3 regions of the Mesorhizobium sp. M1A.T.Ca.IN.004.03.1.1 genome follow, and region 1 is predicted to be linked to each of the others. Evidence: riboswitches for the same ligand, from Rfam matches in the RefSeq annotation. Region 1 holds a riboswitch; each other region holds the start of a gene.
What was found. Region 1 has a riboswitch for cobalamin ahead of EOD29_RS01255 (DUF1636 family protein). Riboswitches for the same ligand answer to the same signal wherever they lie in the genome.
Positions count from the first base shown of each region.

Region 2: another riboswitch for cobalamin. It lies ahead of EOD29_RS12040 (HoxN/HupN/NixA family nickel/cobalt transporter); the one in region 1 lies ahead of EOD29_RS01255 (DUF1636 family protein).
Region 3: another riboswitch for cobalamin. It lies ahead of bluB (5,6-dimethylbenzimidazole synthase); the one in region 1 lies ahead of EOD29_RS01255 (DUF1636 family protein).

Region 1 covers NZ_RZTV01000001.1:257,489-268,025, forward strand. The annotation lists gene EOD29_RS01230 (NADH-quinone oxidoreductase subunit D) at 1-1,142, opposite strand, end outside; gene EOD29_RS01235 (NADH-quinone oxidoreductase subunit C) at 1,152-1,757, opposite strand; gene EOD29_RS01240 (NADH-quinone oxidoreductase subunit B) at 1,762-2,343, opposite strand; gene EOD29_RS01245 (NADH-quinone oxidoreductase subunit A) at 2,334-2,699, opposite strand; gene EOD29_RS01250 (winged helix-turn-helix domain-containing protein) at 3,034-4,233, shown strand; cobalamin riboswitch at 4,263-4,462, shown strand; gene EOD29_RS01255 (DUF1636 family protein) at 4,501-4,929, shown strand; gene cobW (cobalamin biosynthesis protein CobW) at 4,931-5,968, shown strand; gene cobN (cobaltochelatase subunit CobN) at 5,986-9,582, shown strand; gene cobG (precorrin-3B synthase) at 9,579-10,537, shown strand, end outside.
Region 2 covers NZ_RZTV01000003.1:344,912-355,448, reverse strand. The annotation lists gene EOD29_RS12060 (xanthine dehydrogenase family protein molybdopterin-binding subunit) at 1-1,579, shown strand, start outside; gene EOD29_RS12055 (MoaD/ThiS family protein) at 1,642-1,887, shown strand; gene EOD29_RS12050 (group 1 truncated hemoglobin) at 1,928-2,428, opposite strand; gene EOD29_RS12045 (HWE histidine kinase domain-containing protein) at 2,745-4,214, shown strand; gene EOD29_RS12040 (HoxN/HupN/NixA family nickel/cobalt transporter) at 4,714-5,781, opposite strand; cobalamin riboswitch at 5,871-6,062, opposite strand; gene EOD29_RS35940 (hypothetical protein) at 6,166-6,330, shown strand; gene EOD29_RS12035 (retron Ec67 family RNA-directed DNA polymerase/endonuclease) at 6,587-8,344, shown strand; gene EOD29_RS12030 (hypothetical protein) at 8,392-8,640, opposite strand; gene EOD29_RS12025 (DOPA 4,5-dioxygenase family protein) at 8,843-9,250, opposite strand; gene EOD29_RS12020 (hypothetical protein) at 9,495-10,220, opposite strand.
Region 3 covers NZ_RZTV01000002.1:496,681-507,217, reverse strand. The annotation lists gene aroC (chorismate synthase) at 1-149, shown strand, start outside; gene ribB (3,4-dihydroxy-2-butanone-4-phosphate synthase) at 251-1,351, shown strand; gene EOD29_RS08380 (GNAT family N-acetyltransferase) at 1,383-1,919, shown strand; gene EOD29_RS08375 (MFS transporter) at 1,945-3,168, opposite strand; gene EOD29_RS08370 (TetR/AcrR family transcriptional regulator) at 3,290-3,880, shown strand; gene EOD29_RS08365 (hypothetical protein) at 4,025-5,005, shown strand; gene EOD29_RS08360 (D-amino-acid transaminase) at 5,248-6,102, opposite strand; gene EOD29_RS38015 (hypothetical protein) at 6,152-6,718, shown strand; gene bluB (5,6-dimethylbenzimidazole synthase) at 6,962-7,693, opposite strand; cobalamin riboswitch at 7,736-7,914, opposite strand; gene EOD29_RS08345 (histone deacetylase family protein) at 8,029-8,955, shown strand; gene EOD29_RS08340 (exodeoxyribonuclease VII small subunit) at 8,959-9,210, shown strand; gene EOD29_RS08335 (DUF2277 domain-containing protein) at 9,404-9,670, shown strand; gene EOD29_RS08330 (pirin family protein) at 9,679-10,537, shown strand, end outside.

The DNA of each region.
Region 1 (10,537 bases):
GTGACGTCGGCCAGCATGTGGCCGCGGCACAGGAAATCCATGGCCTGCAGATGCGCAAAACCCGGCGCGCGCAGCTTGCAGCGATAGGGCTTATTGGTGCCGTCGGAGACGAGATAGACGCCGAACTCGCCCTTCGGCGCCTCGACAGCCGCATAGACCTCGCCGGCCGGCACGCGATAGCCCTCGGTATAGAGCTTGAAATGATGGATGAGCGCTTCCATCGAGCGCTTCATCGCCGCGCGCTTCGGCGGCACCACCTTGCCGTCGAGGTTCGACACCGGTCCGGCGCTCTCCTTGCCGAGCAGAAGTTCGACGCACTGGCGCATGATCTTGGCCGATTGGCGCATCTCTTCCATGCGCACGAGATAGCGGTCGTAGCAGTCGCCGTTCTTGCCGATCGGGATGTCGAAATCCATCTCGGAATAGCATTCATAGGGCTGCGCCTTGCGCAGGTCCCAGGCGGCACCCGAGCCGCGCACCATCACGCCCGAAAAACCCCAGGCCCAGGCGTCGGCGAGCGACACCGTGCCGATGTCGACATTGCGCTGCTTGAAGATGCGGTTGCCGGTGAGCAAGGCGTCAAGGTCGTCGACCGACTTCAGGAACGGATCGATCCACTTGCCGATATCCTCGATCAGCCTCTGCGGCAGGTCCTGATGCACGCCGCCTGGCCGGAAGTAGGCCGCATGCATGCGCGAGCCGGAGGCGCGCTCATAAAACACCATCAGCTTCTCGCGCTCGACGAAGCCCCACAGAGGCGGCGTCAGCGCGCCGACGTCCATCGCCTGCGTCGTCACATTGAGGATGTGCGACATGATGCGGCCCATTTCGGAATAGAGCACGCGGATCAGCTGGCCGCGCTTCGGCACCTCGATGCCGAGCAGGCGCTCGGCCGCGAGCGCGAAGGCATGCTCCTGGTTCATCGGCGCGCAATAGTCGAGCCGATCGAGATAGGGCACCGCCTGCAGATAGGTCTTGGCCTCGATCAGCTTCTCGGTACCGCGATGCAGCAGGCCGATATGCGGATCGACGCGATCGACCACCTCGCCGTCCAGCTCCAGCACGAGACGCAAAACCCCGTGCGCAGCAGGGTGTTGAGGCCCAAAGTTAATGTTAAAATTGCGGACGGAGGTTTCAGCCATTGTGGCGCCTCAATTTGGCTTCGCCTTTTCATCGCCCGGAAGGACGTAATCCGTTCCCTCCCATGGGCTCAAAAAGTCAAAGTTTCTAAATTCCTGCTTCAATTCCACCGGCTCATAGATGACTCGCTTGGCCTCGTCGTCGTAGCGAACCTCGACGAAGCCGGTCAGTGGGAAGTCCTTGCGCAGCGGATGCCCCTCGAAGCCGTAGTCGGTGAGGATGCGGCGCAGGTCCGGATGGCCCGAGAACAGCACGCCGTAGAGATCATAGGTCTCGCGCTCGAACCAGTCGGCGCCGGGATAGACGCCGGTCAGCGACGGCACCAGCGTCTCCTCGTCGGCCTGGACCTTGAGGCGGATGCGGACGTTCTGCTTCGGCGACAATAGGTGGTAGACGACGTCGAAGCGCTTGGCACGCGACGGATAGTCGGCGCCGCAAATGTCGATGATCGAGACGAACTGGCAGCGCGGGTCGTCGCGCAGGAAGGTCGCGACCTCGGTCAGGTTGCCCGGCTCGACGCAAACCGTCAGTTCGCCATAAGCAAGCACCGTTTCGCCGATGCGGCCGGAGAGCTTCTCGCCGAGATAGGTGGAGAGTTCGTGCAACGCCAAGGCCATTGGTTCACCGTTCGATCGTGCCGGTGCGGCGGATCTTCTTCTGCAACAGGAGAATGCCGTAGAGCAGCGCTTCGGCGCTCGGCGGGCAGCCGGGGACATAGATGTCGACCGGCACGATGCGGTCGCAGCCGCGCACCACCGAATAGGAATAGTGATAGTAGCCGCCGCCATTGGCGCACGAACCCATCGAGATGACGTAGCGCGGCTCCGGCATCTGGTCGTAGACCTTGCGCAGCGCCGGCGCCATCTTGTTGGTCAGTGTGCCGGCGACGATCATGATATCGGACTGGCGCGGAGACGCGCGCGGCGCGACGCCGAACCTCTCCGAGTCATAGCGCGGCATCGAGGTGTGGATCATCTCGACCGCGCAGCAGGCGAGACCGAAGGTCATGAACATCAGCGAGCCGCTGCGCGCCCAAGTGATCAGCGCCTCGGTCGAGGTGACAAGGAAGCCCTTGTCGGCCAGCTCATTATTGATCTCGAGGAAGAAGGGATCGTCCTCCCCCACCGGCCTGCCGGTGTTGGGATCGATGATGCCCTTGGGCTTCGGCGCGACGAGGGTGCCTGAACTGTCGTTCAATCCCATTCCAGCGCTCCTTTTTTCCATTCATAGGCAAAGCCGATGGTCAGCACCGCCAGGAACACCATCATCGACCAGAAGCCGAGCATGCCGAGCTTGGAGAAGGACACCGCCCACGGGAACAGGAAGGCGACCTCGAGATCGAAGATGATGAACAGGATCGACACCAGGTAGAAGCGGATGTCGAACTTCATGCGGGCGTCGTCGAATGAGTTGAACCCGCATTCATAGGCGGAAAGCTTTTCCGGATCGGGATTGCGGTAGGCAACCAGGAACGGCGCAACGATCAGCGCCAGGCCGACAACCATCGCCACTCCGATGAAGAGCACGATGGGCAGATACGAACTTAGGAGTGCGCTCATGCGACGACTTTCCTTCGGCGGCCAGTTCACTTTGATTACAGCAACGGACTCTAAGGCGGAAGCGTGACAGTTTAACCCGCTGAACCGTTTTAGGTGGCCTATGCTGCGACGCGGCGAGGGTTAGCGCAGCGGTTTCGGCGACGCAAGTCAAACCTTGTTCAAAATCCGGCCCTGGACGCCATATCGGAAGAAACTGGTCCGATCCGCTCCTGTTTGATTTCCTTCATGTTTTAGTCCACTTTTCTATCCTGACATATCTCCCGCCATTTGCCTGTTAGCATGGCCGGAATCACCGACTGGAAATCCCGGCAAAGGATCAGGGCAAGGTAGCTGGATGAAGGAAAAGATCTCGCTCGCCGCCGCAAGGCGCATTGCGCTCGGCGCGCAGGGTTTTACCGATGCGCGGCCGGCCGGCACGCCCGATCGTCGCCATCTCGCCCGTGTGCTTTCCCGAACTGGCCTGCTGCAGATCGATTCCGTCAGCGCCGTGGTGCGCGCCCACTATATGCCGCTCTATTCGCGCCTCGGCCCCTACCCCCTTGCGCTGCTCGACAACGCGGCCCTCACGCGCAAGCGAACCGTCTTCGAATACTGGGCCCATGAGGCTTCCTTCCTGCCCGTCGAGACCTATCCGTTGATGCGCTGGCGCATGCAGCGGGCCGAGAAAGGCGAGGAAATGTATCTCGGCCTCGCCAAATGGGGCCGCGAGCGCAAGGCGATGATCGAGGAGATCTACGGGCAAGTCGCGGAACGCGGGCCGATCGCCGCCTCCGACATCGAAGGCCACAAGGGCAATGGCGGATGGTGGGGCTGGAGCGAGGCCAAGCACGCTTTCGAATGGCTGTTCTGGGCCGGGCGCATCACCACCGCCTACCGGCGAGGATTCGAGCGCTATTACGACCTGCCCGAGCGGGTTCTGCCGCAGGCCATCCTCGACCTGCCGGTGCCCTCGGTCGAGGACGCGCATCGCGAATTGCTGCGCATTTCCGCGCGCGCCCACGGCATCGCCACCTATGGCGATCTGCGTGACTATTTCCGCCTGGCGCCTGGCGATACGAAGGCCAGGATCGAGGAACTGGTCGAGACGGGCGAACTGCTGCCGGCGAAGGTCGAAGGCTGGGACAAGCCCGCCTATCTCCACAAGGATGCCCGCTTTCCGCGCCGCATCGAGGCTCGCGCCCTGCTCGCGCCCTTCGATCCGGTGGTTTTCGAACGCACGCGCACCGAGAAGCTCTTCGGCTTCCGCTACCGCATCGAGATCTACACGCCAGCCGAGAAGCGCCAGTACGGCTACTACGTGCTGCCTTTCCTACTCGGCGACCGGATCGTTGCCCGGGTCGATCTGAGAGCTGACCGCCCGGCCGGAGTGCTGCGCGTCCATGCGGCTTTTGCCGAAGCCGGCGCTCCCGCCGAAACGGCCGCACAGCTCTTCGATGAGTTGAAACAGATGCAGGCATGGCTCGGCCTGGAAACCATCGAGGTGATGCCGGGCGGCGACCTTGGGCCGGCGTTGGCCGACATTTCGGTGTCGTAGCCGCGCGTTGACATGCCAGCACCTCTAAGCCTAAATCCGCCGCAGACGGTCTCCTCCCGGCAAGGGGAGGAGCCAAGAGGGAATGCGGTGCGGGAAAACCCAAATCCGCGGCTGTCCCCGCAACTGTGAGCGACGAGCCTCAGCCGAAAACCACTGGGATGTTCCCGGGAAGGCGGCGCAAGGCGACGACCCGCGAGCCAGGAGACCTGCCGTCTGAGACATGAGAATCCGATCGCTCGGCGGGTTTTCCGGGCAAGGAGCCTGGTTTTGGATCGCAACGTCAGTTTTCCGGCTAATACCGCGGACATTTCGTCCGAACCTCGCGACGCGCTATCGGAAGTGACCGTCATCGTCTGCTCCTCCTGCCGCGATGAGACCGGTTCGGACGCGCATCCGCGCGCCGGCGCCCTCCTTGCCGAAGACGCGCGCCGCGCCGCGCCGGACGAGAAAATCCGCATCCGCACCGTCGAGTGTCTCGGCAATTGCAAACGCCGCCTGAGCGCGGCGCTGCTGCGCGACGGCTGCTGGAGCTATGTCTTCGGTGACCTGGAAACGACCAGCGGCGCCGACCTCGTCACCGGCGCAAAGCTCTTTGCCACCTCGACCGACGGCCTCATCCCCTGGCGAGGCCGGCCCGATTCCCTCAAGCGCGGCCTGGTTGCCCGCCTCCCTCCCCTCGACCTGCTGAAGGACTGACATGACCGCATCCCTCTCCCGTGTTCCCTGCACTGTCGTCACCGGCTTTCTCGGCGCCGGCAAGACCACGCTGATCCGCAACCTGCTCGAAAACGCCAAGGGCAAGCGGCTGGCGATCATCGTTAACGAATTCGGCGATGTCGGCATCGACGGCGAGATCCTGAAAGGCTGCGGCATCGACACCTGCCCAGAGGAAAATATCGTCGAGCTCGCCAATGGCTGCATCTGCTGCACCGTCGCCGACGATTTCGTGCCGGCGCTCGACCAGATCCTGTCGCGCACGCCGAAGGTCGACCACATCCTGATCGAAACCTCCGGCCTCGCTTTGCCGAAGCCGCTCGTCCAGGCCTTCCAGTGGCCGACGGTGAAGAGCCGCGTCACGGTCGATGGCGTCATCGCGGTGGTCGACGGTCCGGCGCTGGCCGACGGCCGCGTCGCCTCCGACATGGACGCCCTGCAGGCGCAGCGCGCCGCCGACGATTCCCTCGACCACGATGATCCGGTCGAAGAGGTGTTCGAGGACCAGATCGCCTGCGCCGACCTCATCATCCTGTCGAAGAGCGATCTGATGGACGCGGCGGGCTCAGTCCGCGCCAATGCCGTTATCGGCGAGCACGTGGCGCGCGCGGTCAAGGTCGTGCCGACCGCACAGGGCAAGGTCGACCCGTCGGTGCTGCTCGGTCTTGGCCTCGCCGTCGAGGACGACATCAAGAACCGCAAGACCCATCACGATGACGAGCTCGACCATGAGCATGACGATTTCGACTCCTTCGTCCTCGATATCCCGTCCATCGCCAGTCCGGATGAGCTGGCAAAGCGCGTCGCTCTCGCCGCCGAGCAGGAAAACGTTCTGCGCGTCAAAGGCTTTGTCGAGGTGGGCGGCAAGCCGATGCGGCTGCTGCTCCAAGCCGTCGGCCCGCGCGTCAATCACTATTACGACCGCGCCTGGACGCCGGACGACGACCGCCGATCGCGGCTCGTCGTCATCGGCCTCAAGGGGCTGAACCGCCCGGCGATCGAGCGTATCCTCGCCGGCTGAGGCAAGACCGAACCGCGATGCACATCCTCACCACGACATCCGCCTCGCTCGACGATCTCGCCGAGCCGATCGACCTCAGGCAGACGCCTGCGGATGTCGTGGCCCTGTCCTTCACCGACAGCGATCTCGCCGGCCTCGCCGCTGCGTGGAAGGCCGACGCCGCGCGGCTGCCGTCGATGCGGCTGGCAGCACTTCGCGATCTCCGCCATCCGATGTCGGTGGACCTCTGGATCGACAGCGTTGCCCGTCACGCCAAGGTGGTCCTCGTCCGCATCCTGGGCGGCTACGACTGGTGGCGCTATGGCTCCGACCAGCTCGCCGCGGTCGCACGCGAGCGCGGCATCAAGCTGGCGCTGCTGCCGGGCGAAAGCCATGACGAGGACCAGCGGCTGATCGAAGCCTCGACCCTGCCGCGCGCCGAACTCGACGCCCTGCTCGGCTATTTCCGCGAAGGCGGCCCGGCGAACATGAGCGCGCTGGTGCAAAGACTGGCAAGGCTCGCCGGGTCGGATACGGCCGTGGCCGAGCCGGTGAGCGTGCCGAAGGCGGGGTACTATCAACCAGGAATCGGAGTTGTCGCGAAATCAGTCTTCTTGAACGTCGGCGATCCGTCACACCTCCCTCTGTCCGGCAGGAGAGAGGGGGGTGTGGCGGAGCTCAACATCGACAGCGTCGGTGCCCCCGTCATCCCCATCCTCTTCTACCGCTCGATGCTGCTTGCCGCGGACGTCGCGCCAATCGATGCACTCGCAGATGCCCTTCGCTCGCAGGGCATGACGCCAATGCCGATCTTTGTTTCGAGCCTCAAGGACCCGGTATCGCTGGCTTTCGTCGAAACCGCCATCACCTCGTTGAACCCGTCCGCCATCGTCACTGCAACCGCCTTTGCTTCCGGTGCCGAGCCTGGTGCCGAAACGCTCTTCGACCGTGCCGGCGTGCCCGTGTTCCAGGTCATCGTCGCCACGACGCGGCGCGAAGTCTGGGAGAAAAACCAGCGCGGCCTGGCGCCCGCCGACCTTGCCATGCATGTCGTGCTGCCCGAGCTCGATGGCCGTATCCTCGCCGGCGCGATCTCCTTCAAGGGCGAGATCGACGCCGATCCGGCGCTGGCCTTCCGCGCCTTCGCCAACCGACCGGAAACGGATCGCGTCGCCCAGGTCGCCGCTCGCGTCGCGGCGATCATTCGCCTTCAACGGACGGAGCGGGCGGAACGCAAGCTGGCGATCCTGATTCCGGATTATCCAAGCGCGCCCGGACGCACCGGCTATGCTGTCGGCCTGGATGTGCCGTCGAGCGTGCTCGCCATGCTGCAGGACCTGAAGGAACAGGGCTATGCGGTTGATGGGATTCCACAATCGCCACGCGGGCTGCTGGATGTGTTGGAGGTGGGTGGACTTGGTCTCACCTTACAGGAATATCTCGCCTTTTCGGCAGCGCTTCCCGAAGGTGCACGCGACACGGTTGAGGCAGCGTGGGGGAGAGCCAACGACAAAGCTCACGTCAATGCGCCCCCCTCTGTCCTGCCGGACATCTCCCCCTCTAGGGGGGAGATTGCGCCTGCATCGATGCTTTCGCCAATCATCAACGCTGGAGGAGAAGCGCCGTTAGCGAAACTGCCAATCTCCCCCCTTGAGGGGGAGATGTCCGGCAGGACAGAGGGGGGTGTTCAAGCGCCTCCTTCCGCAAGCTTCCCCTTCCGCGCCGCCACCTTCGGCAACGTCACCGTGGCGCTGGCCCCCGACCGTGGCCGCTCCGCAGACCGCCGCGCTGACTACCACGACCCGACCCTTCCCCCGCGCCACGAGCTGATCGCCTTCGGCCTGTGGCTGCAAAAGTCGCTCGGCGTCCACGCCATCGTCCATGTCGGCGCGCATGGCACGCTGGAATGGCTGCCGGGCAAGACGGTCGCGCTCTCCGACACCTGCTTTCCCGAGATCGTCACCGGCTCGCTGCCGGTTGTCTATCCCTTCATCGTCTCCAATCCCGGCGAGGCGGCGCAAGCCAAGCGCCGCATCTCGGCCGTCACGCTCGGTCACCTGCCGCCGCCGCTGACCGGCGCCGGGCTCGACGAGGCGCAACAGAGGCTTGAGCGGCTGGTCGACGAATACGCACAAGCCGACGGGCTCGACCGCCGCCGCCGCGACCGTCTGGCCAGGCTCATCGTCGAGACAGCGGAGAAATCCGGGCTGGCTGCCGAAGCCGGAGTTGCCGGAACCGATGTGCCGGACGAGGCGCTGCGCCGCATCGACGCGTGGCTGTGCGACCTCAAGGATTTTGCCGTCAAGGACGGGCTGCATGTCTATGGCCGCGCGCCGGAAGAAGAGGCCGATCCACTGCGCCGCCAAAGCGCCGAGACCGAAAAAGACGCCCTGCTCGCTGCGCTCGACGGGCGTCACATCAAGGCCGGACCGGCAGGCGCGCCGGCGCGCGGCCGTTCCGACGTGCTGCCGACCGGCCGCAACCTTTTCACCTCCGATCCGCGCACCATGCCGACGCCGACCGCCTACGATCTCGGGCAGGCGGCGGCGGAAGAAGTCGTGCGCAGCTACATGCAGAGCCATGGCGACTGGCCACGCTCGCTGGTCATCGACCTCTGGGGCTCCGCCTCGTTGCGCACCGGCGGCGAGGAGATCGCGCAAGGCCTGGCGCTGATGGGCTGCCGGCCGCAATGGGATGCCGCAACGGGCCGCGTCACCGGCATCGAGGTGATGCCGCCGGCCGCCCTCGGCCGCCCGCGCGTCGACGTCACCTGGCGCATCTCCGGCCTGTTTCGCGATATGTTCCCGACCCAGATCGCGCTGATCGACGCCGCTGCCAGCGCCGTCGCCGGTCGCGACGAGGACGATTCGGAAAATCCGCTTGCCGCCGCGGCCCGTGCCCAAGGCAAAATCGGTCCGCGCATTTTCGGCACCTCGCCCGGCACTTACGGCGCCGGAGTCGAGGAATTGCTGTCGCGCGGCGAATGGAGCGCGCGCGAAGAGATCGGCCGCGCCTATCTCGAAGCAACCTCGCATGCCTATGGCGGCGCCGACGGTGAGGCCATCTCCGCGCCCGGCGTCTTCGAGGGCCGCATCGCCGACGCGGACCTGCTTGTCCACACCGGCGACGACCCGGGCCGCGACATCCTCGAAGGTTCGGCCGATGTCGCCTTCATCGGCGGGTTTTCGGCCGCACTTGCCGCGCTTGGCAGGAATGCCGATGTCATCGTGCTCGACACGACTGACCCTAAGAAGCCGAGGCCGCGATCGGTCGGCGAAGCCGTGTCGCGCGTGGTGCGGGCCCGCGCCGTCAATCCGCGCTTCATTGCCGGGCAGATGCGCCACGGCCCCCGCGGCGCCTCGGAATTCGCCGAGACGGTCGACCGCCTGGTCGGCTTCGCCGAGACCACGCATGCCATATCGGGCGCGCTGATCGAGGCGGTGCACGACGCCTATATCGGTGATGCGGAAGTCCGAGCCTTCTTGCTGCGCGAAAATCCCGCCGCCGCGAAGGTCATCGCTGAGCGATTCCTGGCTGCGCGACGGCGCGGTCTCTGGCATCCGCTCAGGAATTCCATCGACGACGATCTCACGGCCTTGATCGCCGAGGCGCAGGCAAGCGAGGTGGCGGCATGAACGCCTTCTCGCGTCGTGGCGCCTGCCCCGCGTTGAGCGCGCCGATGCAGACCGGCGATGGCCTGCTGGTGCGGCTCAATCCGGTTCCTGGAGGGCTTGCACCCAAGTCGCTGATCGGTCTTTGCGAATCCGCCTTGCGCCACGGCAACGGCATCATGGAAGTGACCGCTCGCGGTAGCCTGCAGATCCGGGGCCTGACCGCAGACAGCGCTTGGCTGCTGGCGGCGGAAGTGGATGCGCTGGGCATCGCCGTGCGGACGGGCGTGCCGGTGGAGACCGGGCCGCTCGCGGGTATCGACCCGCAGGAGATTGCAGATTCGCGCCCCGTGGCCGATCGGATCAGGCTGGCTATTGAAGAGGCGGGGCTGACGCCACGGTTGGGGCCGAAGGTGTCCGTGGTCGTCGACGGCGGCGGGCAGTTGGCTGTGGATGCGCTGACGGCTGACGTGCGGCTGAAGGCGGTGCGGACTGTGGCCGGCGTCCAGTGGAGCGTGTCGGTTGCCGGTGACAGCCAAAGCGCGAAGTCACTCGCCACTGTTGACGAGGATACGGCGCGCAACATCGCGGTGGCTGCACTAAGGATGGTGGCCGAAAAAGGCCGCGAGGCGCACACGCGGGATTTGTCGGACCGGCAGTTGGCTTCGCTCGCAGGCTGGCATTCCTTCGCGCCCCCCTCTGTCCTGCCGGACATGTCCGGCAGGACAGAGGGGGGCGCCGTAGGGCGTCAGCATTCGCCCATCGGCCTCTTCGACCTGAGCAGCAGCCACGCCCTCGGCATCGGCCTGCCCTTCGGAAGTATGCCGGCGCAGAACCTCATCGACCTCGCCGCCAGGGCCTCCGATCTGGGCTCGGCCGAAATCCGCATGGCCCCAGGCCGCACCCTACTTTTCCTCAACCTCTCCCCATTCGCCAGCGCCTCTCTCCAAGCCTCCGCGTCCGCCCTCGGCTTCATCAC
Region 2 (10,537 bases), on a different contig from region 1:
GCAAGGCCATTTCGTCTATCGCCAGCATTGCGCCCAGCTGCTCGGCCTCGAAGTCTCGAAGCTGCGCGTCACCTCTTCCGAGATCGGCGGCGGCTTCGGCGGCAAGACCCATGTCTGGGCCGAGCCGGTGGCGCTGGCCCTGTCGCGCAAGGCCGGCCGCCCGGTGAAGCTGGTGATGACCCGCGACGAGGTGTTCCGCGCCTCGGGGCCAACCAGCGCCACCTCGATCGACGTCAAGATCGGCGCGCGGAAGGACGGCACGATCACCGCCGCCGAAGCGACGCTGCGCTACACCTGCGGCCCCTATGCCGGCATGTGGGCGGAGATCGGCGCCATGACGGCCTTCGCCTGCTACAAGCTGGAGAACGTCAAGACCGTCGGCTACGAGGTGCTGGTCAACCGGCCCAAGACCGCGGCCTATCGCGCGCCTTCGGCGCCGATGGCGGCGTTCGCGGTGGAAAGCGCTGTCGACGAGCTCGCCAAGAAGATCGGTATCGACCCAGTCGAGTTCCGCATCAAGAATGCGGCGCAGGAAGGCACCCGCGCCTCCTACGGCCCGGTCTACGGCCCGATCGGCATCGGACCGACGCTCGAGGCGGTCAAGGAGCACCCGCATATGCGCGCGCCGCTGGCTCAGAACCAGGGCCGCGGCATGGCCTGCGGCTTCTGGTTCAACTTCGGCGGCCAGACCTGCACCGACTTGAACATCGGCATCGACGGCACGGTGTCGCTCGCCGTCGGCACGGTCGACGTCGGCGGTTCGCGCGCGTCGCTGTCGCTGGTGGCGGCGGAAGAGCTCGGCATCGACTACAGCCAGGTGAAGGCGATCGTCGCCGACACTTCCAGCCTCGGTTACAACGACATGACCGACGGCAGCCGCGGCACCTTCTCCTCCTCGATGGCGACCATCTCGGCCGCCCGCAACGCCATCAAGGTGCTGCGCGAGCGCGCCGCGCAGATGTGGGACATCTCGGTCGACGACGTTGCCTGGGAAAAAGGCCACGCGGTCGCCAAGGGCGAGAAGCACGGCAATCTCGGCAAGCTGTCGCTGAAGGAGATCGCCGCACAGTCCGGCAAGACCGGCGGGCCGATCGCCGGCCATAGCGAGCTCGTCGCCGACGGCGCCGGCGTCTCCTTCGCCACCCATATCTGCGACGTCGAGGTCGATCCCGAGACCGGCTCGACCAGGGTGATCCGCTACACGGTGGTGCAGGATGCCGGCAAGGCGGTGCACCCGACCTATGTCGAGGGCCAGTACCAGGGCGGTGCCGCGCAAGGCATCGGCTGGGCGCTCAACGAGGAGTATATCTACGGCAAGGACGGCCGCCTGCAGAACCCGGGCTTCCTCGACTACCGCATCCCGGTGTGCTCCGACCTGCCGATGATCGACACGCAGATCCTCGAAATCCCCAACCCCAACCACCCCTACGGGGTGCGCGGCGTCGGCGAGACCTCGATCGTGCCGCCGCTGGCGGCGATCGCCAACGCGGTGTCGAACGCGGTGGGCGTGCGCATGAGCCACATCCCGATGTCGCCGCCGCGGATTCTTGCAGCGCTCGAGGCCGAACGGGAAGGCTAGCATGCTGAAAAGCGCGAAGCGGTTTTCAGCTCACGTCACGGTCCAATGAGGATCAGGCGATAATGGTCCAAGTCACGCTCTGGGGCTCGCTCAGCGCCGCCGCCGGAGGCAAGGACAAGCTCGACATCGAGGCCAAGGACATCAGGGAGCTGTTCCGCAAGCTTGCGGAACAGCATCCCGCGTTCGAACCCCTGCTCGATCGCGGCATCGCGGTCGCGATCGACGGGACGATCTATCGCGACACGTGGTCGAAGGAACTGCCGCCGGGGGCGGAGATTTTCCTGCTGCCGCGGCTGGCGGGTGGATAGGCGGAGCGGCGGACCGCCTTCGCCGGATTCGCGCTGAGCCTCACCCCTTTTTGACAGAGCCGGCAGTGACCTCATCCTTGTGCGCGGCAAAGGCTTCCAGGACCTCGGTCTTTTCGGCTTTCGGAACCTTGAAGCGGTCGAGCGTCCGCCCGAGTTCCGCTGCGACCTCGTCGAACTCGGCGGGAGAAATCTTCAGGTCCTTGTGGGCCTCCTCGAGGCCGAGCGGCGTCGCGCCCGGCTCGGTGGCCACGAACTTGAAGGGGCCGCCGGAAACATCGCACACCCACAGCGTACGCATGAACTTGAGGCCCGGCAGCCGTTCGAGGTTCTTGGTGTGCCATTTGCGCAGTTGCGGGTTCTTGGACTTCTTGCCGACGATGGGGTTTTTCACGACGGCGTCGCTGAAGTGATCGACCACGGCTGCGATGGCGAACACGCCTCCCAGCCGATCGTATAGACTCTTGTCCGGCGCGGTCTGCTTGGTCTGCGACAGCGCATCGCCGGCGGGCAATATGGCGGTCGACGCGGCCGCCGCCAGCACGGCGACGACGCTTCGTCTCGAAAGAGAGGTCGAAACAGCCGTTTTCATCTCCGGTACCTCCGTTGGGCCAGAGCCGGCCGCTCTGGCGGCTTCAATGCGTGATTGCGGGACATATGCACTTTGCCTCAAACGGCATCGTATGAGGAACTAACGAAACTGCGCCCGAAATATTCCTCCGGCGGACCGGCAGCCTGGGGTCTATTCACGATGGCTAAAATTTTGCGTGACGGAGACGGATACATAAACGGCGTCGCGCGTTAATGCGCCTATGGCTGACGGGCTCTTCCGTGAATCGTGGCCTCGCGGAAACGGCGAGATGGCGCGATTCATTCGCGAATATCCCTGGTCGGAAAGCCCGCTCGGGCCGATCGAGACATGGACGCTCAGCCTGAGGACGACGGTCGACCTGATGCTCGCCGCCGAAGCCCAGATCGTGCTTTTCTGCGGGCCGGAGTTTGTCGCGCTCTACAATGACGCCTACGCGCCGACCATCGGCGACAAGCACCCGCGCGCGCTCGGCCGTCCCGCCGAGGAAAACTGGTCCGAGCTCTGGACCGACCTCGAGCCGCTGCTGCGCGGAGTTCTCGAAACCGGCGAAACCTACTCGGCCAGGGACCGGCCTTTCTACATCGAACGATCCGGCCTGGTCGGCGAGACGGTCTATTTCGACATCTCCTATTCCGCAGTGCGGGCGCAGGACGGCACGGTCGAAGCCGTGCTCTGCATCGTTTCGGAGACCACGGCCCGGGTGCTGGCGGCAGCAAAGGTGCGCGAAAGCGAGCAGCGGTTTCGCGCGCTGGTCAATGCTAGCTCCGACGTGGTTTACCGGATGAGCCCGGACTGGCAGGAAATGCATGAGCTGGACGGCCGCGGCTTCCTGTCGAGCGCCCAGGGGCCGGCGATCCGCTGGCGCGACGAATACCTGTTCCCGGAAGACCAGGCGAGCATCCAGGCGGCGATCGAGCGCGCCATCATGGAGCGCGGCGTGTTCGAGCTCGAGCACAGGGTGCGGCGCGCCGACGGGTCCGCCGGCTGGACCACCTCACGGGCAATCCCGATCGTCGATGACACCGGCAGCATCCTGGAATGGTTCGGCATGGCCGCCGACATCACCGAAAAACGGGCGAGCGAACAGCAGATCCAACTCTTGATGCGCGAGGTGAACCACCGCGTCAAAAACCAGTACGCCGTGATCCTTTCCATGATCCGCGAGACGAGCAAACGCGCGACCGACCCGCGCGCGTTCGAACACCAGATCCGCGAACGCATCATGGCGCTGTCGCGCTCGCACGACCTCTTGGTGCTCAACGACTGGCGCGGCGCAGGCATGGCCGACCTTGTGCGCGAACATCTGCGGCCGTTCGGACACGAAGAGCGGATCTCGCCTTGCGGGCCGGACGTGACGTTGCGGCTGAACGCGGTGCAGAACATCGGCATGGCGCTGCATGAGCTGGGCACCAACGCGACGAAATACGGCGCCCTGGCCGGCGACGCCGGAACCGTGCGGATGGACTGGCGGGTAGCCCCGGCCCCCGAAGGCGGCGATTTCGAGCTGGTCTGGGAGGAACATTTTTCCGAACCTGCCGCGGCCGCCGATGCCAAGCCGCACAAAGGCTTCGGCAGCGTCGTTCTCCAGCGCGTCGTCCCCACCAGCCTCTCCGGCAGCGCCTCCATGGAACGGCTGCCTGGCCTCGTTCGCTGGACGCTTTCGGCGCCGCTCGCCAACGTGGTTGTCGCCCGCGGGGCGGAGCTGGACGGCGATGAGCAGATCGGCGGGCTGACGTGAAGGCGTTTGCATCCTGAGGAGGCGCCGCCGAGCCCTCGCCGTCCCGCCGTGGGCCGAATGGCCTGCGCTGCTCCCATTTTTTGCCTTCCCCTCCCGCTTTTTTGGAACAGAAAAGCGCCAGCTTTTCTGTTCTGGATTCTGGATATTTGGACTCTGGATACTGGCTTATGGATTATGGGGCTTATCCGAGGCCTTAACCCCTGGCTTATCCAAGCGCAGAATTCCGTCACACTTCCAAAGGCTTGGGCTACGGGTCCTCAGCATGCCTTTGAAGCGCGTGCGCACGGGCCGGCTATCTCCTGTTGCTGTCTGGCCAACAGTGAACAAAATGGGAACAAAAATGTCAAGCCGGGCACCGCTGACGGGGCTGGCGATCGTCGCCTTTGCCGCCGTCGGCTTTCTGTTGCCGAGGCGCTTCAAGGAGGCAGGCTGGCAGCCCGCCGGGGTCTGATGGCAGAGAGATGCGGCTGGCCTGCTGCAGCCAGCCGCAGCCGGCGGTTTATGAATTCTTTGCTGCGGATGCGCTCTCCACATCATCCAGCCCCTTGGCCTTGTAGACGAGGTAGGAGATCGCCCAGGCGGCGATGAAGATGCCGATAATGGCGAAGCCCAGATTGTTGAAATTGTCGTTGAGCGTGCCGACGCCGTTCCAGAAGCCGCCCGACAGACCGAGCTTGTCACCGATCAGGCCGAGCGCCTCGATGCCGCCGATCAGTACTGCGACAAGGACCGACACCAGGGTGATCGTCATGTTGTAGTACAGTTTGCGGATCGGCTTGACGAAGGCCCACTCATAGGCGCCGAGCATCATCACACCATCGGTCGTGTCGACCAGTGACATACCGGCCGCGAAAAGCACCGGGAAGACCAGAATGGCTTCGAACGGCACGCCCTTGGCCGCTTGTGCCGCGGACACGCCGAACATGGCGACTTCGGTCGCGGTGTCGAAACCAAGGCCGAAGAGGAAACCAAGTGGGAACATGTGCCAGCTGCCCGACACCAGCCGGAACATCGGGCGGAAGACGCGCGCCAGGAAGCCGCGATTGTTGAGCAGCAGGTCCAGGTCCTCCTCGACAAACGCCCCACCGGCCCGCACCCGCCGATAACTTCTGTAGATCGAGAAGAAGATGACGATGTTCATCGCCGCGATGGCGAGCAGGAAGAGTGCGGAAACGCCGGTACTGATCGTGCCGCCAATCTCCTGAAGGCTCTGGAAACGGCCGAGCAGGGACGTTGCCGCCGCGATAGCCGCAGCGACGATGACGACGATCGTCGAATGGCCGAGTGCGAAAAAGAAGCCGACGGAGACCGGCCGTTTGCCGTTCTGCATCAGCTTGCGCGTGACATTGTCGATGGCCGCTATGTGGTCGGCATCGACGGCATGGCGCAAGCCGAGGCCATAAATGACGAGAGCGACGCCAAGCAATGTCGGCTTGTCGTGGAAGGCGACGAAAGCCCACAGCCACGCCCCGACGTTGAGAATGGCGAGCGCCCCGTAGATTGTAATCAGCCTGGCCTTCAGGTCCGGCGCGGTTTTGTTCAGCATTTTCGATAGTTGGATCAGCATGGTTCTGCCTTTGACGTTGCCTGTCATCGCAGGGAACTCGCCCCGCCCTCCGGCCAGGCGCGCACACCGGATCACCCCGTCCGATGTTCTGCTTTGACGTCCATGATGGCAGGTCTCCTGGCTCGCGGATTCCCGCCGCTTTCGCCTTCCCGGCCCATGCAGCCAGTGGCATCGTGAAACCGGCACGCCGCTTACAGTTGCGGGGGCAGCCACGGCTTTGGATTTCTCCGCACCGCGTTCCCTTTTGATCCCCGAAGGGAACCATCAGCGCGAATTCGCCACACCGCGATTGGTCAGTCAATCGACAACTCCGCCGGCCAGCCGCCTCTCACGCCATCGTGACGAGAGGGCTGCGGCAGGCGCTGCGGCGCGGGAGGCGACGATATGGCAAAGATCCAAGAGGACAATTTCCGCATCGAGGTTTGGAATCGCGAGGAAACGGCCCTTGTCGAGACCATTTGCCTGTCGCCGGATTCCTTGGTCAGCCAGGCCGCCTGGCAGTCGGCCTCCCGCTCCGGCCGGGAATGCTGCTCATACACTACGCATTGATCAAATGGCTGAATTTTCGCAAGGTGAACCCGCCGATCAAATCGCCTCAAATGCTTGTTGATAACAGGGAATTTCACTTGCCGGCCCCACCTCCATTTGCTGCAATCCGGTCGGCTTGCGGATAGATTTTTCTGTGGGGACTCTCCACAGGTGAAAGCAACGTGGCTCTAGTGCTTCCCGAAGGGGCAACGAAGAGCAATACATCGAGTCTACAATACGCTAGATCGCATAAGAGTATCCGCAAGTCCCCTTTCCTATGACAGTCGTATCGCTAAAACTTGAGCAGTATAGGGATGCAGAGGATCTCTCCGACATCGCCCATATCCTGGACCTTAAACCAGCGCACATTTCATACGCGCTCTATAAACTCCCCACACATCAAAAATACCGCGAATTCACGGTGCCCAAAAAATCGGGAGGCGTTCGCACAATCAAGGCTCCCCACAATACATTAAAAGTGATTCAAAAGCGGCTCGCTCAGGACTTGCTTCTGATTGAACAGCAGTTGGAACAGGCGCGAGTGAAGGAGCGCGATTGCATCCTCGCACATGGGTTTAAGAAGAAGCTTTCCATTATGACCAACGGAGAGAACCACCGCGGCCGGCGCTACGTCTGCAATGTCGACCTGCAGGACTTTTTTCCGTCCATCAACTTCGGCCGCGTATTCGGATATTTCTCAAAAAACAACGACTTCGCTTTGAAACCAAAGGTCGCCACCGTGCTCGCACAGATTGCGTGCCACGAAAACCAATTACCTCAAGGAAGTCCGTGCTCACCGGTTATTTCGAACTTAATCGGCCGCATCCTCGATATCCGGCTTAATGAATTGGCGAGGCGATATCATTGCAGGTACACCCGATATGCAGACGATATTACATTCTCGACGAGTGAAAAACACTTTCCGATTGCAATTGGCATGCGCGAACTCGGCAGCATCAATTTATGGGCGGCGGGCCCAAAACTGCTTGATGCTATCGCCCGTACAGGATTCGAAATTAACCCGAAGAAGACGCGCATGCAGTACCATTATTCCCGTCAGGAGGTTACAGGCGTCGTCGTGAATCAGAAGGTGAACATCTCAGCCGACTACTACGCGACCGTCAGTGCCATGTGCGATCACCTTTTCAAGAAGGGCGAGTGCCATATTGATGTCGGCGGCACTAAGCAGCCATTCTCGATCCGAAAGCTTCGAGGCCGCTTAGCCTATATCTACCAGGTTCGCGGTAAGGGGCCCAAGCATCGTCAGACAGCCGACGATAAGGACGACCAGGTCAAGGGCAGCCAGCAAAGACTGTGGTCTAGCTTCAAGCTTTTCGAGAGGTTTCTCAACTATGCAGACCTCTATGGCGTGGATCGCCCCGTTATCCTATGCGAGGGCGTGACGGATAACATATACATCAAGTCCGCCATTCAGGCGCTTGCTGCGAAGTATCCCACTCTCACCAATGCGGTTGGGGACCTTAAGGTCAAGCTTTTCAAGTACACTAAGACGTCGGCGTCAGTTCAGCAGTTAGGTGGTGGAAGTGGTGAGTTGCTGAAGCTCGTGAACACCTATTCCAGCCGAACGAGAAAGTTCAAGATCGCTCCCAAGAACCCCCTGATCTTGGTAGCCGACTCTGATGACGGGTCCAAACCGCTTTTCAAAGTCATTGAGAACAGAACTGGGAAGAAGGTGGACGGCTCTCATGCATGGTATCATCTGGAGTCAAATCTCTATGTCGTGCCCATTCCCAAAGTTGGCGCAGCTGATACACCTATCGAAGGTCTCTTCGAACAGATCCTCCTCGACACGACATACGAAGGCAAGAAATTTGACAGGACAAATTCCGAGAAGGACGGCACCAAGTTCTACGGGAAAAAAACGTTCGCCACCAAGGTGGTCGCAGCCAATAAAGGGAGCATCAATTTTGGGAGGTTCGAACCATTATTGACCGCCATCACGGAAGTCATAGAGGACTATAAACCCAAGATAGCCCCATCGCCAGTTCCCGCCCTGGCGCCTGCGCTTGTGTAACCCTCCGGCAAAGGCCGCGGTGGTTCTGGTATTCGACGAAGGTGCCGTCAGTGATTGCCGAACTCAGGTCGGGAACTGACCAGAAGTTTGGCCACCCGATCGCTTCTCTCAGCCAGCTGTCCGCGGTCCGTCAATCCCATATGCTCGGTGGCTACTTCGAATAGATAGCCTGCGATGTCGTTCGCGGTGGCGCTTTCGTCCATCAACAAGACGTAAACTGTATCTGCGTAGGCGTCATATTCGTTGGCAGCCTGTGGTATGGCGGAGACGCCGATCGGATCCCAATCGCGCAGCAAGATCTCCCGTACCCGAGCCCGGTTCTCTCGTGACTGATACTTGTTTCGTCCGTGAGCCATTCTTGCAGCGATGGCGTTCGATGATCGACGTTTCCATTTCCACGGCAGACTTCGTTCAGCCCGCCTTATGGCGTGTCCGATGCGGGCGAGCAGGTCGGCAACGAACCGGCAGCAGGGTAATACCAGATGTCGCTGCCCTCCCCTAAACCCCCAGCGTCGGCTCGGTATTCACCTCCAGCGCCTCTTCCGCCTCGTTCTCTTCGCCAAGCACGTCGCCCTTCACCGGCAGTGCCCGGTTGATCCAGATCGGGTCGATAAGGTGGTCGCGCTTGGGGTTGGTGGTGTTGGGATGGATGAGGATGCTCAGGCCGCCGTGGTTCAGCATCAGCCAGGGAACCAGCGTGGCAAAGATCTCGGTGGCGAAGGAGACCTGGTACATGGCTTGCTGGTGCGGGCCGACCGGCTCGTCGCGCCAGTTGCCCAGGCGCACGCGGAAGCGCTCTGCGATGCGCTGGCGCAGCCATTCGGCATGCTGCCGCTCGGCCTCCCCGCCGTAGTAGATATGGGCGTGATAGCTGGCGATCTCGGCGATCGGCCTGACTTCGTTCATCGCGATGCTCCCCTTCGACGATCTTTTTTGCGCCCGGCGGAACTCTAGCCGAAGCGCGGGCGCCTTGTCTGCAGCCGGCCGAGGTCCGCGCCTGCGGCCGGCAGGGTTGTCGGATATGGCGCTCCCCCGCTCAGTCTCGGCTGCGCCGAGCCACCTCTCCCGTCCACCTTGTGGGGGCGAGGAATTGCCAAACCGCCGAGGTTGCAACCGGCAGGAAGGATGGCAACGGCCGTTGTGCCTTTGCCTAAATCACCGCGGTGACCGCGCCCTTCGCATTTAGGCGACAGCCGACTTTCGCCTGCCTCACTTCGATGCCGCCTCGCCCGTCATAGTCTATGCGCACCTCGATCGGCGCGTTGAGCCCGCTTCGGCGTTGACGCAAGGGGCCGGCGCTGACCGTGTAAACACGCACGGCGCCGAGGGGCTTGGCGGCCGCCGCGATCGCGGCGCGACAGGCGCGCACTACGGCCGCCGGCGTGCCGGGTATCGCCTTCGGAGATGACAGCGGCGCGATGCGATAGCCTTTGGTGACCCGCCGGAGGTCGCCGCCGGCGGATCTGGAGGGTCTCAGCACTGGAGGCAGCACAATGGTCTGCGTCGCGCTTTTGGCCAAAGCAGGGGCTGTCGGCACCGCGGCCGGGTTCTGCGCAGAGGCAGCCGATCCGCTGACGGCGGAAGGATCGTCGCCCGCGGCGGCGGCGCCCACGCTTGTCGACACGCCTGTGCTGGTGCTGCCCAGATTGCCGCCGGCATTGACGCCGAGCGATCCGCCGCCGGTCGATGCGCCGACGTTTGCGCCGCCGACACCGTCGGCACTGGCGCCCACGCCCGCCGACACGCCTTGCGAACCGGCGCCCAATCCGGCGCCCACGCCGATGCCGCCGACCTTGCCGCCCACGCCGACGTCAAGCGCCGAGGCAGGCCCGATCGGGATGGCGATCGCCAGCGCGGCTGCTAGGTATTTTTTCATGGCCAGACCTTTGTTCCAAGGCCAACCTTGTGTGGCTCCTCAATCGAGCGTTCCGCTCGACAGCGGTCTGCGAAGCCTTCGTCGCGCGAATGCGTGCCGAGCGATGGCGACTTCTCCGCCCTGCCAGGCATCGGCCTCGGCGGTGACCGGCGCGGCTGGAGGCCGCTCGAAAGACGAATGATAGAAAAGCGGTCTCGGCAACGCCAAGCACTGAAAAAGGCTTAGGACTTCTCCTTTCAACTTAGCTGTCGACAGCAGGGCAAGTTTGAGCTCGCCTACGCGCTGCTAACGGGTAACTTTCAAATTAGTTTCAACTA
Region 3 (10,537 bases), on a different contig from region 1:
GCAAGGACGTCGAGGTCATGACCAAGGGCCGCCACGATCCTTGCGTCGGCATCCGCGCGGTGCCGATCGGCGAGGCCATGGTTGCCTGCGCGATTGCGGATCATTATCTGCGCCATAGAGGACAGACGGGAAGGGGAGGAGGGCAGTAAGGCAGCAGGAGAGTATGTTACGTCGCATTCGGCGACGCCAAACTTTTTCCGTTCCCCTACTCCCTTACCGCCCTATTCCCCAAGCGAGCTAGCGAGCGTCCATGCCATACGACCAGAAGAAGATCGTCGAAGCGATCCGCGCTTTCGAGCGCGGCGAGATCGTCGTCGTCATGGACGATGATGGGCGCGAGAACGAGGGCGACCTGATCGTTGCCGCCGTCCACTGCACGCCGGAAAAGATGGCCTTCATCGTCCGCAACACCTCCGGCATCGTCTGCACGCCGATGCTGCGCGAGGACGCAAGGAGGCTAAACCTTGCGCCCATGGTGGCCGACAATGATTCCGCCCACACCACGGCTTTCACCGTCAGCGTCGACTTCAAGCACGGCACCACGACGGGTATTTCGGCGGACGACCGCACGCTCACCGTGCGTAACCTCGCCAATGGCAATGTTGGTGCCTCCGACTTCGTGCGGCCCGGCCACATCTTCCCGCTGATCGCGCGCGAAGGCGGTGTCTTGATGCGCTCGGGCCATACGGAAGCCGCGGTCGACCTGTGCAAACTCGCCGGGCTGCCGCCGATCGGCGTCATCTCCGAACTGGTCAACGACGACGGCACCGTCAAGCGTGGACCTGAGGTGCAGGCTTTCGCCGCGCAGCACGGGCTGAAGCAGGTTTCGGTCGCCGATCTCATCGCCTATCGCCAGCGCAAGGAAACGCTGGTCGAGCGCGTCGCCTGCTCCGACATCGAGACGCCCGGCGGCAAGGCGCAGGTCTTCACCTACACGCTGCCCTGGGATTCCATGCACCATGTCGCGGTCGTCTTCGGCGACATCCGCGACGGCGAGGAGGTGCCGGTGCGGCTGCATTCGGAAGACGTCGTCACCGACGTCTTCGGCACCAGCCACCGCTTGGACCACATCATGAAGGCGATGGGCGAGCGCAAGCGTGGCGTCATCGTCTACCTGCGCGAAGGCTCGGTCGGCGTCGCCCATCAGGAGCGCAAGCGGCCACAAAGCGGCGACCGCGAGGATCACGAAGAGGCGCGCCGGCGCGAGAACGAGTGGCGCGAGATCGGGCTCGGAGCGCAGATCCTCAAGGATCTCGGCATTTCCTCGATCAACCTGATCGCCTCGCGCGAGCGCCACTATGTCGGCCTCGAAGGATTCGGCATTCACATCGCCAAAACGGAAATTCTCTGACGTTTCGGCCGACAGGCGGCGGAGAAAAACGATGGCCGCGCCATTGCCTGTCAGCCAGCAGACCGAACGATTGCTGCTGCGCCGGCCCAAACAGGCGGATCTGGAGTTTCTGGCCGATCTTTTTTCGCGCCCCGAACTGGTGGCGCATCGCCCCGACCCGACGCCGGACACGCCGCAGCAGAGCGCTGCAAGGCTCGCTCGCGACATCGATCATTGGGACAGGCACGGATTTGGTCGCTGGGCGGTCGAAGCCAACGAGAGGCTGATCGGCTTCGGCGGTGTCACCTTATCGAGCGATTTCGATGGGCTGAACCTGTCCTATCATCTTCATCCCGAGACCTGGGGGCATGGCTACGCGACGGAACTGGTCCGGGGGACCTTGCACGCGGCTTTCGGCCCCTTGCGCGCCGATCGGGTGATCGCACTGGCGCGTCCCGCCAATCCGGCATCGCGGCGCGTGCTGGAGAAATGCGGCTTCGTCTTCGAGCGGGAGATCATGCTCCATGGCGCGCCGACGGGGCTTTACGCAGTCCCGGCGGCGAAGTTCGTTCAAAAGCAGGACATATAGCCAGCCAGAGCCGGATGCATCGGTATCATCCAGCCGGAGCAATCGCCGCTTCGCATTCATTCGGGTCGCAGTCCGGCGTCGCCAGCCGACACTGGCCGGCGAGCACGGTGACCAAAGCGACTGAGCCTGCCGCCACCGACACCCAGAACCCGTTCTGCGGTCCAAAAGTGTCGACCATCCAGCCGGCGGCGAAGGAGCCTAGCGCCATGCCGATGCCGATCCCGGTGGTCACCCAGGTCACGCCTTCCGTGAGCATTGCCGGCGGCACGTGGCGTTCGATCAGGCCAAAGGCGGTGATGAAGGTCGGCGAGATGGCAACGCCGCTGACGAAGACGGCTAGCGCCAGGGTCGGCACCGTGTCGGCAAAAAGCAGCGGCAGCGTGGTGAGCGCGATGACGGCGACAGCTATCGCGAGTTGGCGTTGCAGCGGCGTGCGCAAACTGAGCGCGCCGACGATGATGCCGAGCACGAAGGATCCCAGTGCATAGACGCCGATGACGAGGCTGGCTGCTTCGGGCTGGCCCAGCTCTTCAGTAATGGCAACGGTGGTGACTTCCGTGGTTGCGAAGGTCGCGCCGACAAAGATCAGCGCAAAGGTGATGATCTGCACCGGCCGCAGGCGGATCGCCGAACCGGCCGCGCCATCCTCGGCCGGGCGAATGGGCGGTTCCGTCGAACGCTGCAGCAGGAATGCCGCCGAGCCGAAGGCGAGCAGCAAGGTGCTCACCACCATCCCGGCTTCCGGGAATAGCGCGGCGCTCAAGCCCACCGACAGCGATGCCCCAGCGACATAGACCAGCTCGTCCGCGGCCGATTCGAAGGCGAAGGCCGTATTGAGCTCGGGGCGGTCGCGAAAAATCTCGGTCCAGCGCGCCCTGACCAGCGCCGGGATGCTGGGCATTAAGGCGGCAAGCAGCGACGATAGGAACAAGGTCCACACCGGCCAGTGCTGGTTGGCCGCGACGATCAAGGTCGCGAAGGCAAGCGCCGAGACAAGTGTCGTCGGCACGGCAATCCGGCTCTGGCCGAGGCGGTCGACCAGCCGCGAGACCTGCGGCGACAGGAAGGCGTTGACCAAAGCGTATGTGGCCGAGACGGCGCCGGCCAGCCAGTACTCGCCATGCGTTTGTGACAGCATCGCCACAATGCCGATCGGCGCCATGGCGATCGGCAGCCGGGCGATGAAGGCTGCCGCGGCGAAGCTCTTCGTGCCAGGAGCCCGAAAGATTTCCGAATATGGGTTTCGCATGGTCCCGTTCCTCGACAAGGGAAGGCGCCGCAATTACATACGCAGCGTATGAATGTCAGATAGTTCATACGTCGCGTATGTCAATTAGCATACGACGCGTATGTGAATAAGACCAGGAGCCATGCACAAACCCCGCAAGGAGATGATCGCCGAGACGCGCGCCAAGCTGATCGCGGCCGCGCGCCATGCCTTCGGCACGATCGGCTATGCCGAGGCCTCGATGGACGATTTCACCGCTTCGGCGGGTCTGACGCGCGGCGCGCTCTATCATCATTTCGGCGACAAGAAGGGGCTCCTGCAGGCGGTGATCGCCGAGATCGACGCCGAGATGGCGGCGCGGGTGAACGAGGTGGCCTCGCGGGCGCCTACTCGCTGGCAGCATTTCGTCGACGAATGCACCACCTATATCGAGATGGCGCTTGAGCCGGAAATCCAGCGCATCATGTTCAGGGACGGCCCGGCCGTGCTCGGCGATCCGGCTCAGTGGCCCAACGCCAGCGCCTGCACGGCTTCAATGACCGATCACCTGTCAAAGCTGCAGGAGGAGGGCGTCGTCGTTCCCGATCTCGACCCCGAGACCGCAGCGCGGCTCATCAACGGCGCCAGTAGCCAGGCCTCGCAGCGCATCGCCAATGCCAAGGATCCGGAAGCGACGTCGAAGAAGGTTGTGGCGGCGTTCAAGCAGCTGCTGGAAGGCCTGAAAACCAAATAGCATCCGGTCGCGGCGTTCCGGGCAATCACTCGGGTCCGCGCTGCCTCAGACAATTGTCCCCCGCTCAAAATCCCTCCGACATTGACTTTGGCAGGAGCGAGCGCATCCTCTCCCGCCAATTCTCTGAGGCGGAGGGTCGGGGCCATGTGGGACTTCAGCATCGGCCGGTCGGTGTCCATCATGATGCGGACGTGGCCGTTCATCGTCTTTCGCATCATCGTCTATTTCGGCATCACGGTGGCCTACATAACGGCGACCGGCACCGGCGCCAGCGTCGGTTACGGCGTCGGCCACATCTCGACCGATCCGGACGGGCCGATGTCCTTTGCCTTGTGGGGTGGGGTCGTCGGCTTCGGCGTGGTCTCGATCGCCGTCTACTGGATCCGCGAATACATTCTCTATGTGCTCAAGGCAGGCCATATCGCCGTCATGGTCCATCTGATCGACGGGCAGGACGTTCCCGACGGCCAGGGCCAGATCGCCTATGCGCGCGAAGTGGTGACGAAGCGCTTCGCCGAGGCCAACATCCTTTTCGTCGTCGACCAGCTGGTGAAAGGCGCCATCCGCGCCATCACAGGGCTGATCGGCGGCATTGCTGCGTTCCTACCCATTCCAGGCTTAAGCGGTCTGGTGAGCTTCATCAATACCGTCATCCGCCTGTCGCTGACCTATGTCGACGAGATCATCCTCGGCTACAACATCCGCACCAATTCCAACTCGCCTTTCGAGACCGCCAGGCAAGGCGTCGTGCTCTACGCGCAGAACGGCAAGTTGATGGTCAAGAACGCCGTCTGGCTGGCGGTGATCATGTGGGGTGTTTCCTTCGTCATCTTTCTTTTGATGCTGGCGCCCGCCGCCGCGATCCTCTGGGCCATGCCGGGCCAGCTTGCCGGCTGGGCCTTCGTGTTGGCCATCGTCTTCGCCTGGGCCTTCAAGGCGGCTTTCATCGAGCCCTTCGCCATCGCTTCGCTGATGCAGGTCTACTTCGCCACCATCGAGGGCCAGGTCCCCAATCCGGAATGGGACCGGCGCCTGGCCGAAGCCTCGTCCAAGTTCAGGGAGCTGCGCGACAAGGCGCTCAGCCCCTTCGGCGGCTCGCGCTGGGATTCGCCAAGGACCGCTTGACTAGAGTCAGAGAAGATGCCTCGCCAATGGAAGGATCGCCGACAGCATCTGGCGCGAACGCCAGTCTAGCAGCGGCCTTGTCAAGCTACTTGGGCGCCGCGAGTGCTCGGGCGAGCTATTCACGTGCAGGGCTGGCGTCAGGAGTGCTTGAGTTAGCGCGGTCTATATGCGCCCTGAGTAACGCCACCGGCAGGTTGCGTATCGAGGTTTGACGCCGCAGAGAACACCGTCGACGATCAACGCTAGATCGCCGATGCTCGGCTTCTATCGAGATAAATTTGTCGCAACCGCCGGGTGACTACGCCCGGCAGCCCGTTGCCGATCGGCGCACCATCCATCCTGACCACCGGGTTCACCAGCCCGGATGATGACGTTGAAAACGCCTCCGTCGCAAGTCTGGTCTCTACTACTGTGAATGGGCGCTCCTCCACCCGCAGATGAAGTTCACTTGCGCACTGCAGAACGACTGCCCGGGTAATCCCGTGCAGGATATCGCTCGAGAGATCCCGCGTGACGATCGTCCCATCCGAAGTCACGATATGGGCGTTGTTGGAAGAGCCTTCCGTGACGTAACCATCCCTCACTAGCCATGCGTCATCGGCGCCGCGTGATTTCGCCTGCATTTTGGCCATGGAGGGATACAGGAGTTGCACCGTTTTGATGTCGCAGCGCCGCCACCGGAGATCTTCCACGGTTATGACGTGCTGGCCGCGTATGGCGACCGGATTTTCGACAAATGCCTTCTTTTGTGTGAAGAGCACCACGGTGTTGGGCGTATCCCGAGTAGGAAATATGAAATCGCGGTCGGCCGCGCCCCGGGTGATCTGCAAATAGACAAGTCCCTCGGATACATTGTTCCGTCCAATGAGCTCCCTGTGGATCTTCAAAAGATCTGCTTCGGTCAGGGAGAACGGCATATCGAGCTCACGGAGCGATCGCCGCAGGCGCGCCATGTGACTGGCAAAATCGACGAGCTTGCCATCAAGAACGAGCGTGACCTCATAGACTCCGTCGGCGAACAGGAAGCCCCGATCGAAGACCGAGATACGGGCCTCGCTTTCCGGTAGATAGGATCCACTCACGTAGACTTGGCGCATTGATCGACCTCAAAAATGCAGACCACGCTCACCGCCTTGAGCGAAACTATTGACTCTTGTCAGGGTGCAGGCCTGGGCAGCTTTAAGCGCAAATAGCGGCGCTGCCATCCTGCACCCCTCGACTGCGAAAACGCTATTCGCCAGACAGCAGACGGCTAAGGTCGGGCACAGCCAGAGAAAATTCGTCGGTTCACTCCACAGCGCTTCGCAGCGCGGCGACAAAGGCATCAAGATCGCGCTTAAGCATGTAAATGTGTGGCGAAACCCGCAAACCCTCGACGTGCTCGACCTTGCGGTATTTCACGTGGACCTGGTGTTTCTCGCGAAGGTCGCGCTCGAGTTGCTGCATGTCGATGCTGTCGATCGAAAACAGACTTATCGCAGCGAGGCTGTCCGTGTCGGTCGGCGTATGGAGCCTGAAACCGGGAATGTCCTGGACGAGACCTACCCAATATCGGGTGAGTTCGCGCAGTCGCGCATGCATCCGTTCCGCGCCGATCGCCTTGTGGAATGGGAACACGCCGGGTCTCATCTATCGCCCGACAATAAGCGCCGTAGCCCAGCTCAATCTGCCTATTCACATGAGAAGACAGAATTTAATTGCGAACGCCGGTGAATTCGCCAGACGTTGAAGCCCGAGAACGACATCGCTTGGCACAGGGTTAGCCGTGAGGAAGCGAGTGCGGAGATCCGGCCCAATCACGCCAGGAAGAACCGTCACGTTGTCGAGCGATGCGCGAACAATCCCCGGTTTTCTGAGCGGGCAACGACGGTCAGGCATTTCCAATGCGCCATTGCGCAAACGCGAAGCGCGATGGCGCGTTGCGGTTGGGGCGGGTCTATGGAACGCCGAGCGGTTCTAAGGCTTTAATCGTTCTCCGAGACGAGCGATCGCCGATTTGAGCGGCGCCTCGCCGGCGCCGCAAAAGGTCTCGCTCATCACCAGCTCGGGCAGCGGCAGGCGCTTGCCCCAGCCATGCGCTTCGAGGTCGGGCCTTGGAGCGAATTCCGAGACGCGGCCGACGCAGAGATAGGCGATCGGCGTGACGTGCTCGGGGATCGACAGCAGTCGCTTCAGCGCTTCGGGCTCGATGATGCTCACCCAGCCGACCCCGACGCCTTCCGCCCGCGCCGCGAGCCAGAAATTCTGCACCGCGCAGACGGTGCTGTAGAGGTCCATCTCCGGATTGTGCCAGCGCCCGAGCGGCGAGTTCTTCGAGCGCTGGCGGTCGCAGGTGATGCACAGGTTGAGCGCGCTTTCGCAGATGCCCTCGAGCTTCAGCTTGCGGTAGAGCGCCTGCCGGTCCGCCTCGATCGCCGGCAGTTCCTGTTCGCGCGCGGCCAAAAACAGGTCGCGCACCTGCCGCCGCCTTGTGGCGTCCCGGATGATGATGAAGTTCCAGGGCTGCATGTAGCCGACCGACGGCGCGTGGTGTGCCGCGGTGAGCAGCCGCGCCAAAACGCTGTCGTCGAGATCGTCGGCAAGGAAATGGCTGCGCACGTCGCGCCGGGTGAACATGGCCCGGTAGACGGCGTCGCGCGCCAATTGGTCAAAGTCATCGCCGCCGGCGGCGGCTGTTCGTGCCTGCATCGCTTGTCCCCTTGCGATAAGCAGTCCTCCGCCTGACCATGCGGATGACCATGTCTGCCGGGCCGGTCTTCTGGCTCGGGATCGACCCGCATCCGGCGCCTTCCCGTCTGGGACAGTGGCGTTTGCCGGCGCGGTCCCCCTCACAGCGTTGGGCACGCCACGGATTTCAACCGTGTTCCCGATTCTCCCGCGTTGCGGGCACCAGGCAGCGACGCGACCTTATCGCGAAGCCGAAGCCGGGCCAATGCCGCCAGCGACACGATTGGGCGCGATTTCCCCAATCATTCGGCGCTGAAACATGGCTATCCGTGCGACAGGTGCCTAGATTAGGCGCCATGACCACTCGTCTTTACACTCATCCGGTATTCCTGGAACACCTCACGCCGCCCGGCCACCCCGAGCGGCCCGACCGTTTGCGCGCCATCGAGCGCGTGCTCGACGACGAGGCTTTTTCGGCCCTCGACCGCGTCGAGGCGCCGGAAGGCGACGAGGCGACTATCCTTTACGCGCATCCGGAGGATTTCGTCGGCCGTGTCCGCGCTGCGATTCCCGAGACGGGGATCGTCTCGATCGATGCCGACACCAGCGCCAGCCCGAAAAGCTGGCAGGCCGCGGTGACGGCGATCGGCGCGGCGAACGCCGCCGTCGACGATGTGTTCGAGGGCCGTGCCGCCAATGTCTTCGTTGCCGCGCGTCCGCCCGGCCATCACGCCGAAAAAGCGACCGCGATGGGCTTTTGCCTGTTCAACACCGCGGCGATCGCCGCCCGTTATGCGCAGGAGAAGCATCTGGCCGAGCGCGTCGCCATCGTCGATTGGGATGTGCATCACGGCAACGGCACGCAGGACATTTTCTGGGACGATCCGTCGGTGCTCTATTGCTCGACCCACCAGATGCCGCTTTATCCGGGCACCGGTGCCAAGAGCGAGACCGGCGCCGGCAACATCGTCAACGCGCCGCTTGCGCCGAGCACCGGCAGCGACACGTTCCGCGACGCCTTCCTGTCGCGCGTGCTGCCGTCGATCGACGCCTTCCAGCCGGATCTGATCATCATTTCCGCCGGTTTCGATGCGCACCATCGCGATCCGCTGGCCGCGATCAACCTGACCGAGGATGATTTCGACTGGGCGACCGGCCAGCTGATGGAGCGCGCCGGGCGCCACAGCGGCAACCGGCTCGTCAGCCTGCTGGAGGGCGGTTACGATCTGCAAGGATTGGCATTTTCGGTCGCCGCCCATGTCGGGCGGCTGATGAAGGGATGAATGATGGCTGATGAAGCTAACCAAGACGTCAAGGCGATGAGCTTCGAACAGGCGCTCGACGCGCTGGAGAAGATCGTCGATGATCTGGAGCGCGGCGATGTTCCGCTCGACCAGTCGATCAAGATCTACGAGCGCGGCGAGGCGCTGAAGGCCCATTGCGACCGCCTGCTCAAGACCGCCGAGGACAAGGTCGAGAAGATCAGGCTTTCGCGCGACGGCAAGCCGGTTGGAACGGAGCCGCTCGACGCCGAGTGAGGTGTATTGATATTCAGGTGAGGCCGGCCTTTAAACGGCGGCTTCCTGCGCTTCCGGTGCTCAGGTGCTTCAAGTACGCTCCGCTCCGGTTCTCGGAACCTGCCATTTTAGGCTCGGACTGACCTGAATCTCAACACACCTCGGTGCACAATCTCAGACCGGTTCGGGCAGAAAGCAGGTAAGGAGTTCAAGCATGTGCCGAAACATCAAGACCCTGTTCAACTTCGATCCGCCGGCGACCGACGACGAGGTCCATGACGCGGCGCTGCAGTTCGTTCGCAAGCTGAGCGGCGCGACCAAGCCGTCCAAGCGAAACGAGCATGCCTTCAACCACGCCGTCGAGGCGATCGCCGCCGCCGCGCGCGAGCTGCTTGACAGCCTCGAAACCGCCCAGCATCCGCGCAACCGCGAGGAAGAGGCCGCCAAGGCGAAGGCCCGATCCGCGCTCCGCTTCGCCTGACGCCGGTCATGAGCTTCTTTCCGGGCAACGATCCCGAGGCCGGCGACGCCTTCGCCTGCGACCAGATCGAGTTTATGGTCATTCCCAACGCCAAGGACATTGGCGGCTTCGAGGTTCGCCGCGCCTTGCCGACGGCGAAGCGCAGGCTGGTCGGTCCGTTCATCTTCTTCGACCGCATGGGTCCGGCCATCCTGCGCGCCGGCCATGCGATCGACGTGCGCCCGCATCCGCATATCGGGCTTTCCACCGTCACTTATCTGTTCGACGGCAAGATCAGGCATCGCGACTCGCTCGGCACCGAAATGGTGATCGCGCCGGGCGACGTGAATTTGATGACCGCCGGCCGCGGCATCGTTCATTCCGAGCGCACGCCCGAGGAATTGCGCGGCGCGCCGATGTCGATTTCCGGCCTGCAGACCTGGCTGGCGCTGCCGGACAGCAAGGAAGAAATCGCCCCGGTGTTCGCGAACACGTCGGTCGTCCAACTGCCCGAAATCGATGCCGAGGGCGTTAGCGGCCGCGTCGTCATCGGCGAATTTTCCGGGCTGCGCTCGCCCGTCGCGACCGCCTCGGAAACGCTCTATGCCGATCTGCGGCTGGCGGCGGCCGCCAGCGTCAAAATCCCCGGCGACGCCGAGGAACGCGCCATCTACACGCTGGAGGGCGAGGTTTCGATTGCCGGCGACCGTTTCCCGGCCGATCGGCTTTTGGTGTTCAAACCGGGCGAGGAAATCGTCGTGTCGTCCGAGCGCGGCGCGCATTTCATGCTGTTCGGCGGAGCGTCTCTGGGCTCCAAACGTTATATCTGGTGGAATTTCGTTTCGTCCTCGAAAGAACGCATCGAGCAGGCCAAGGAAGAATGGAAGA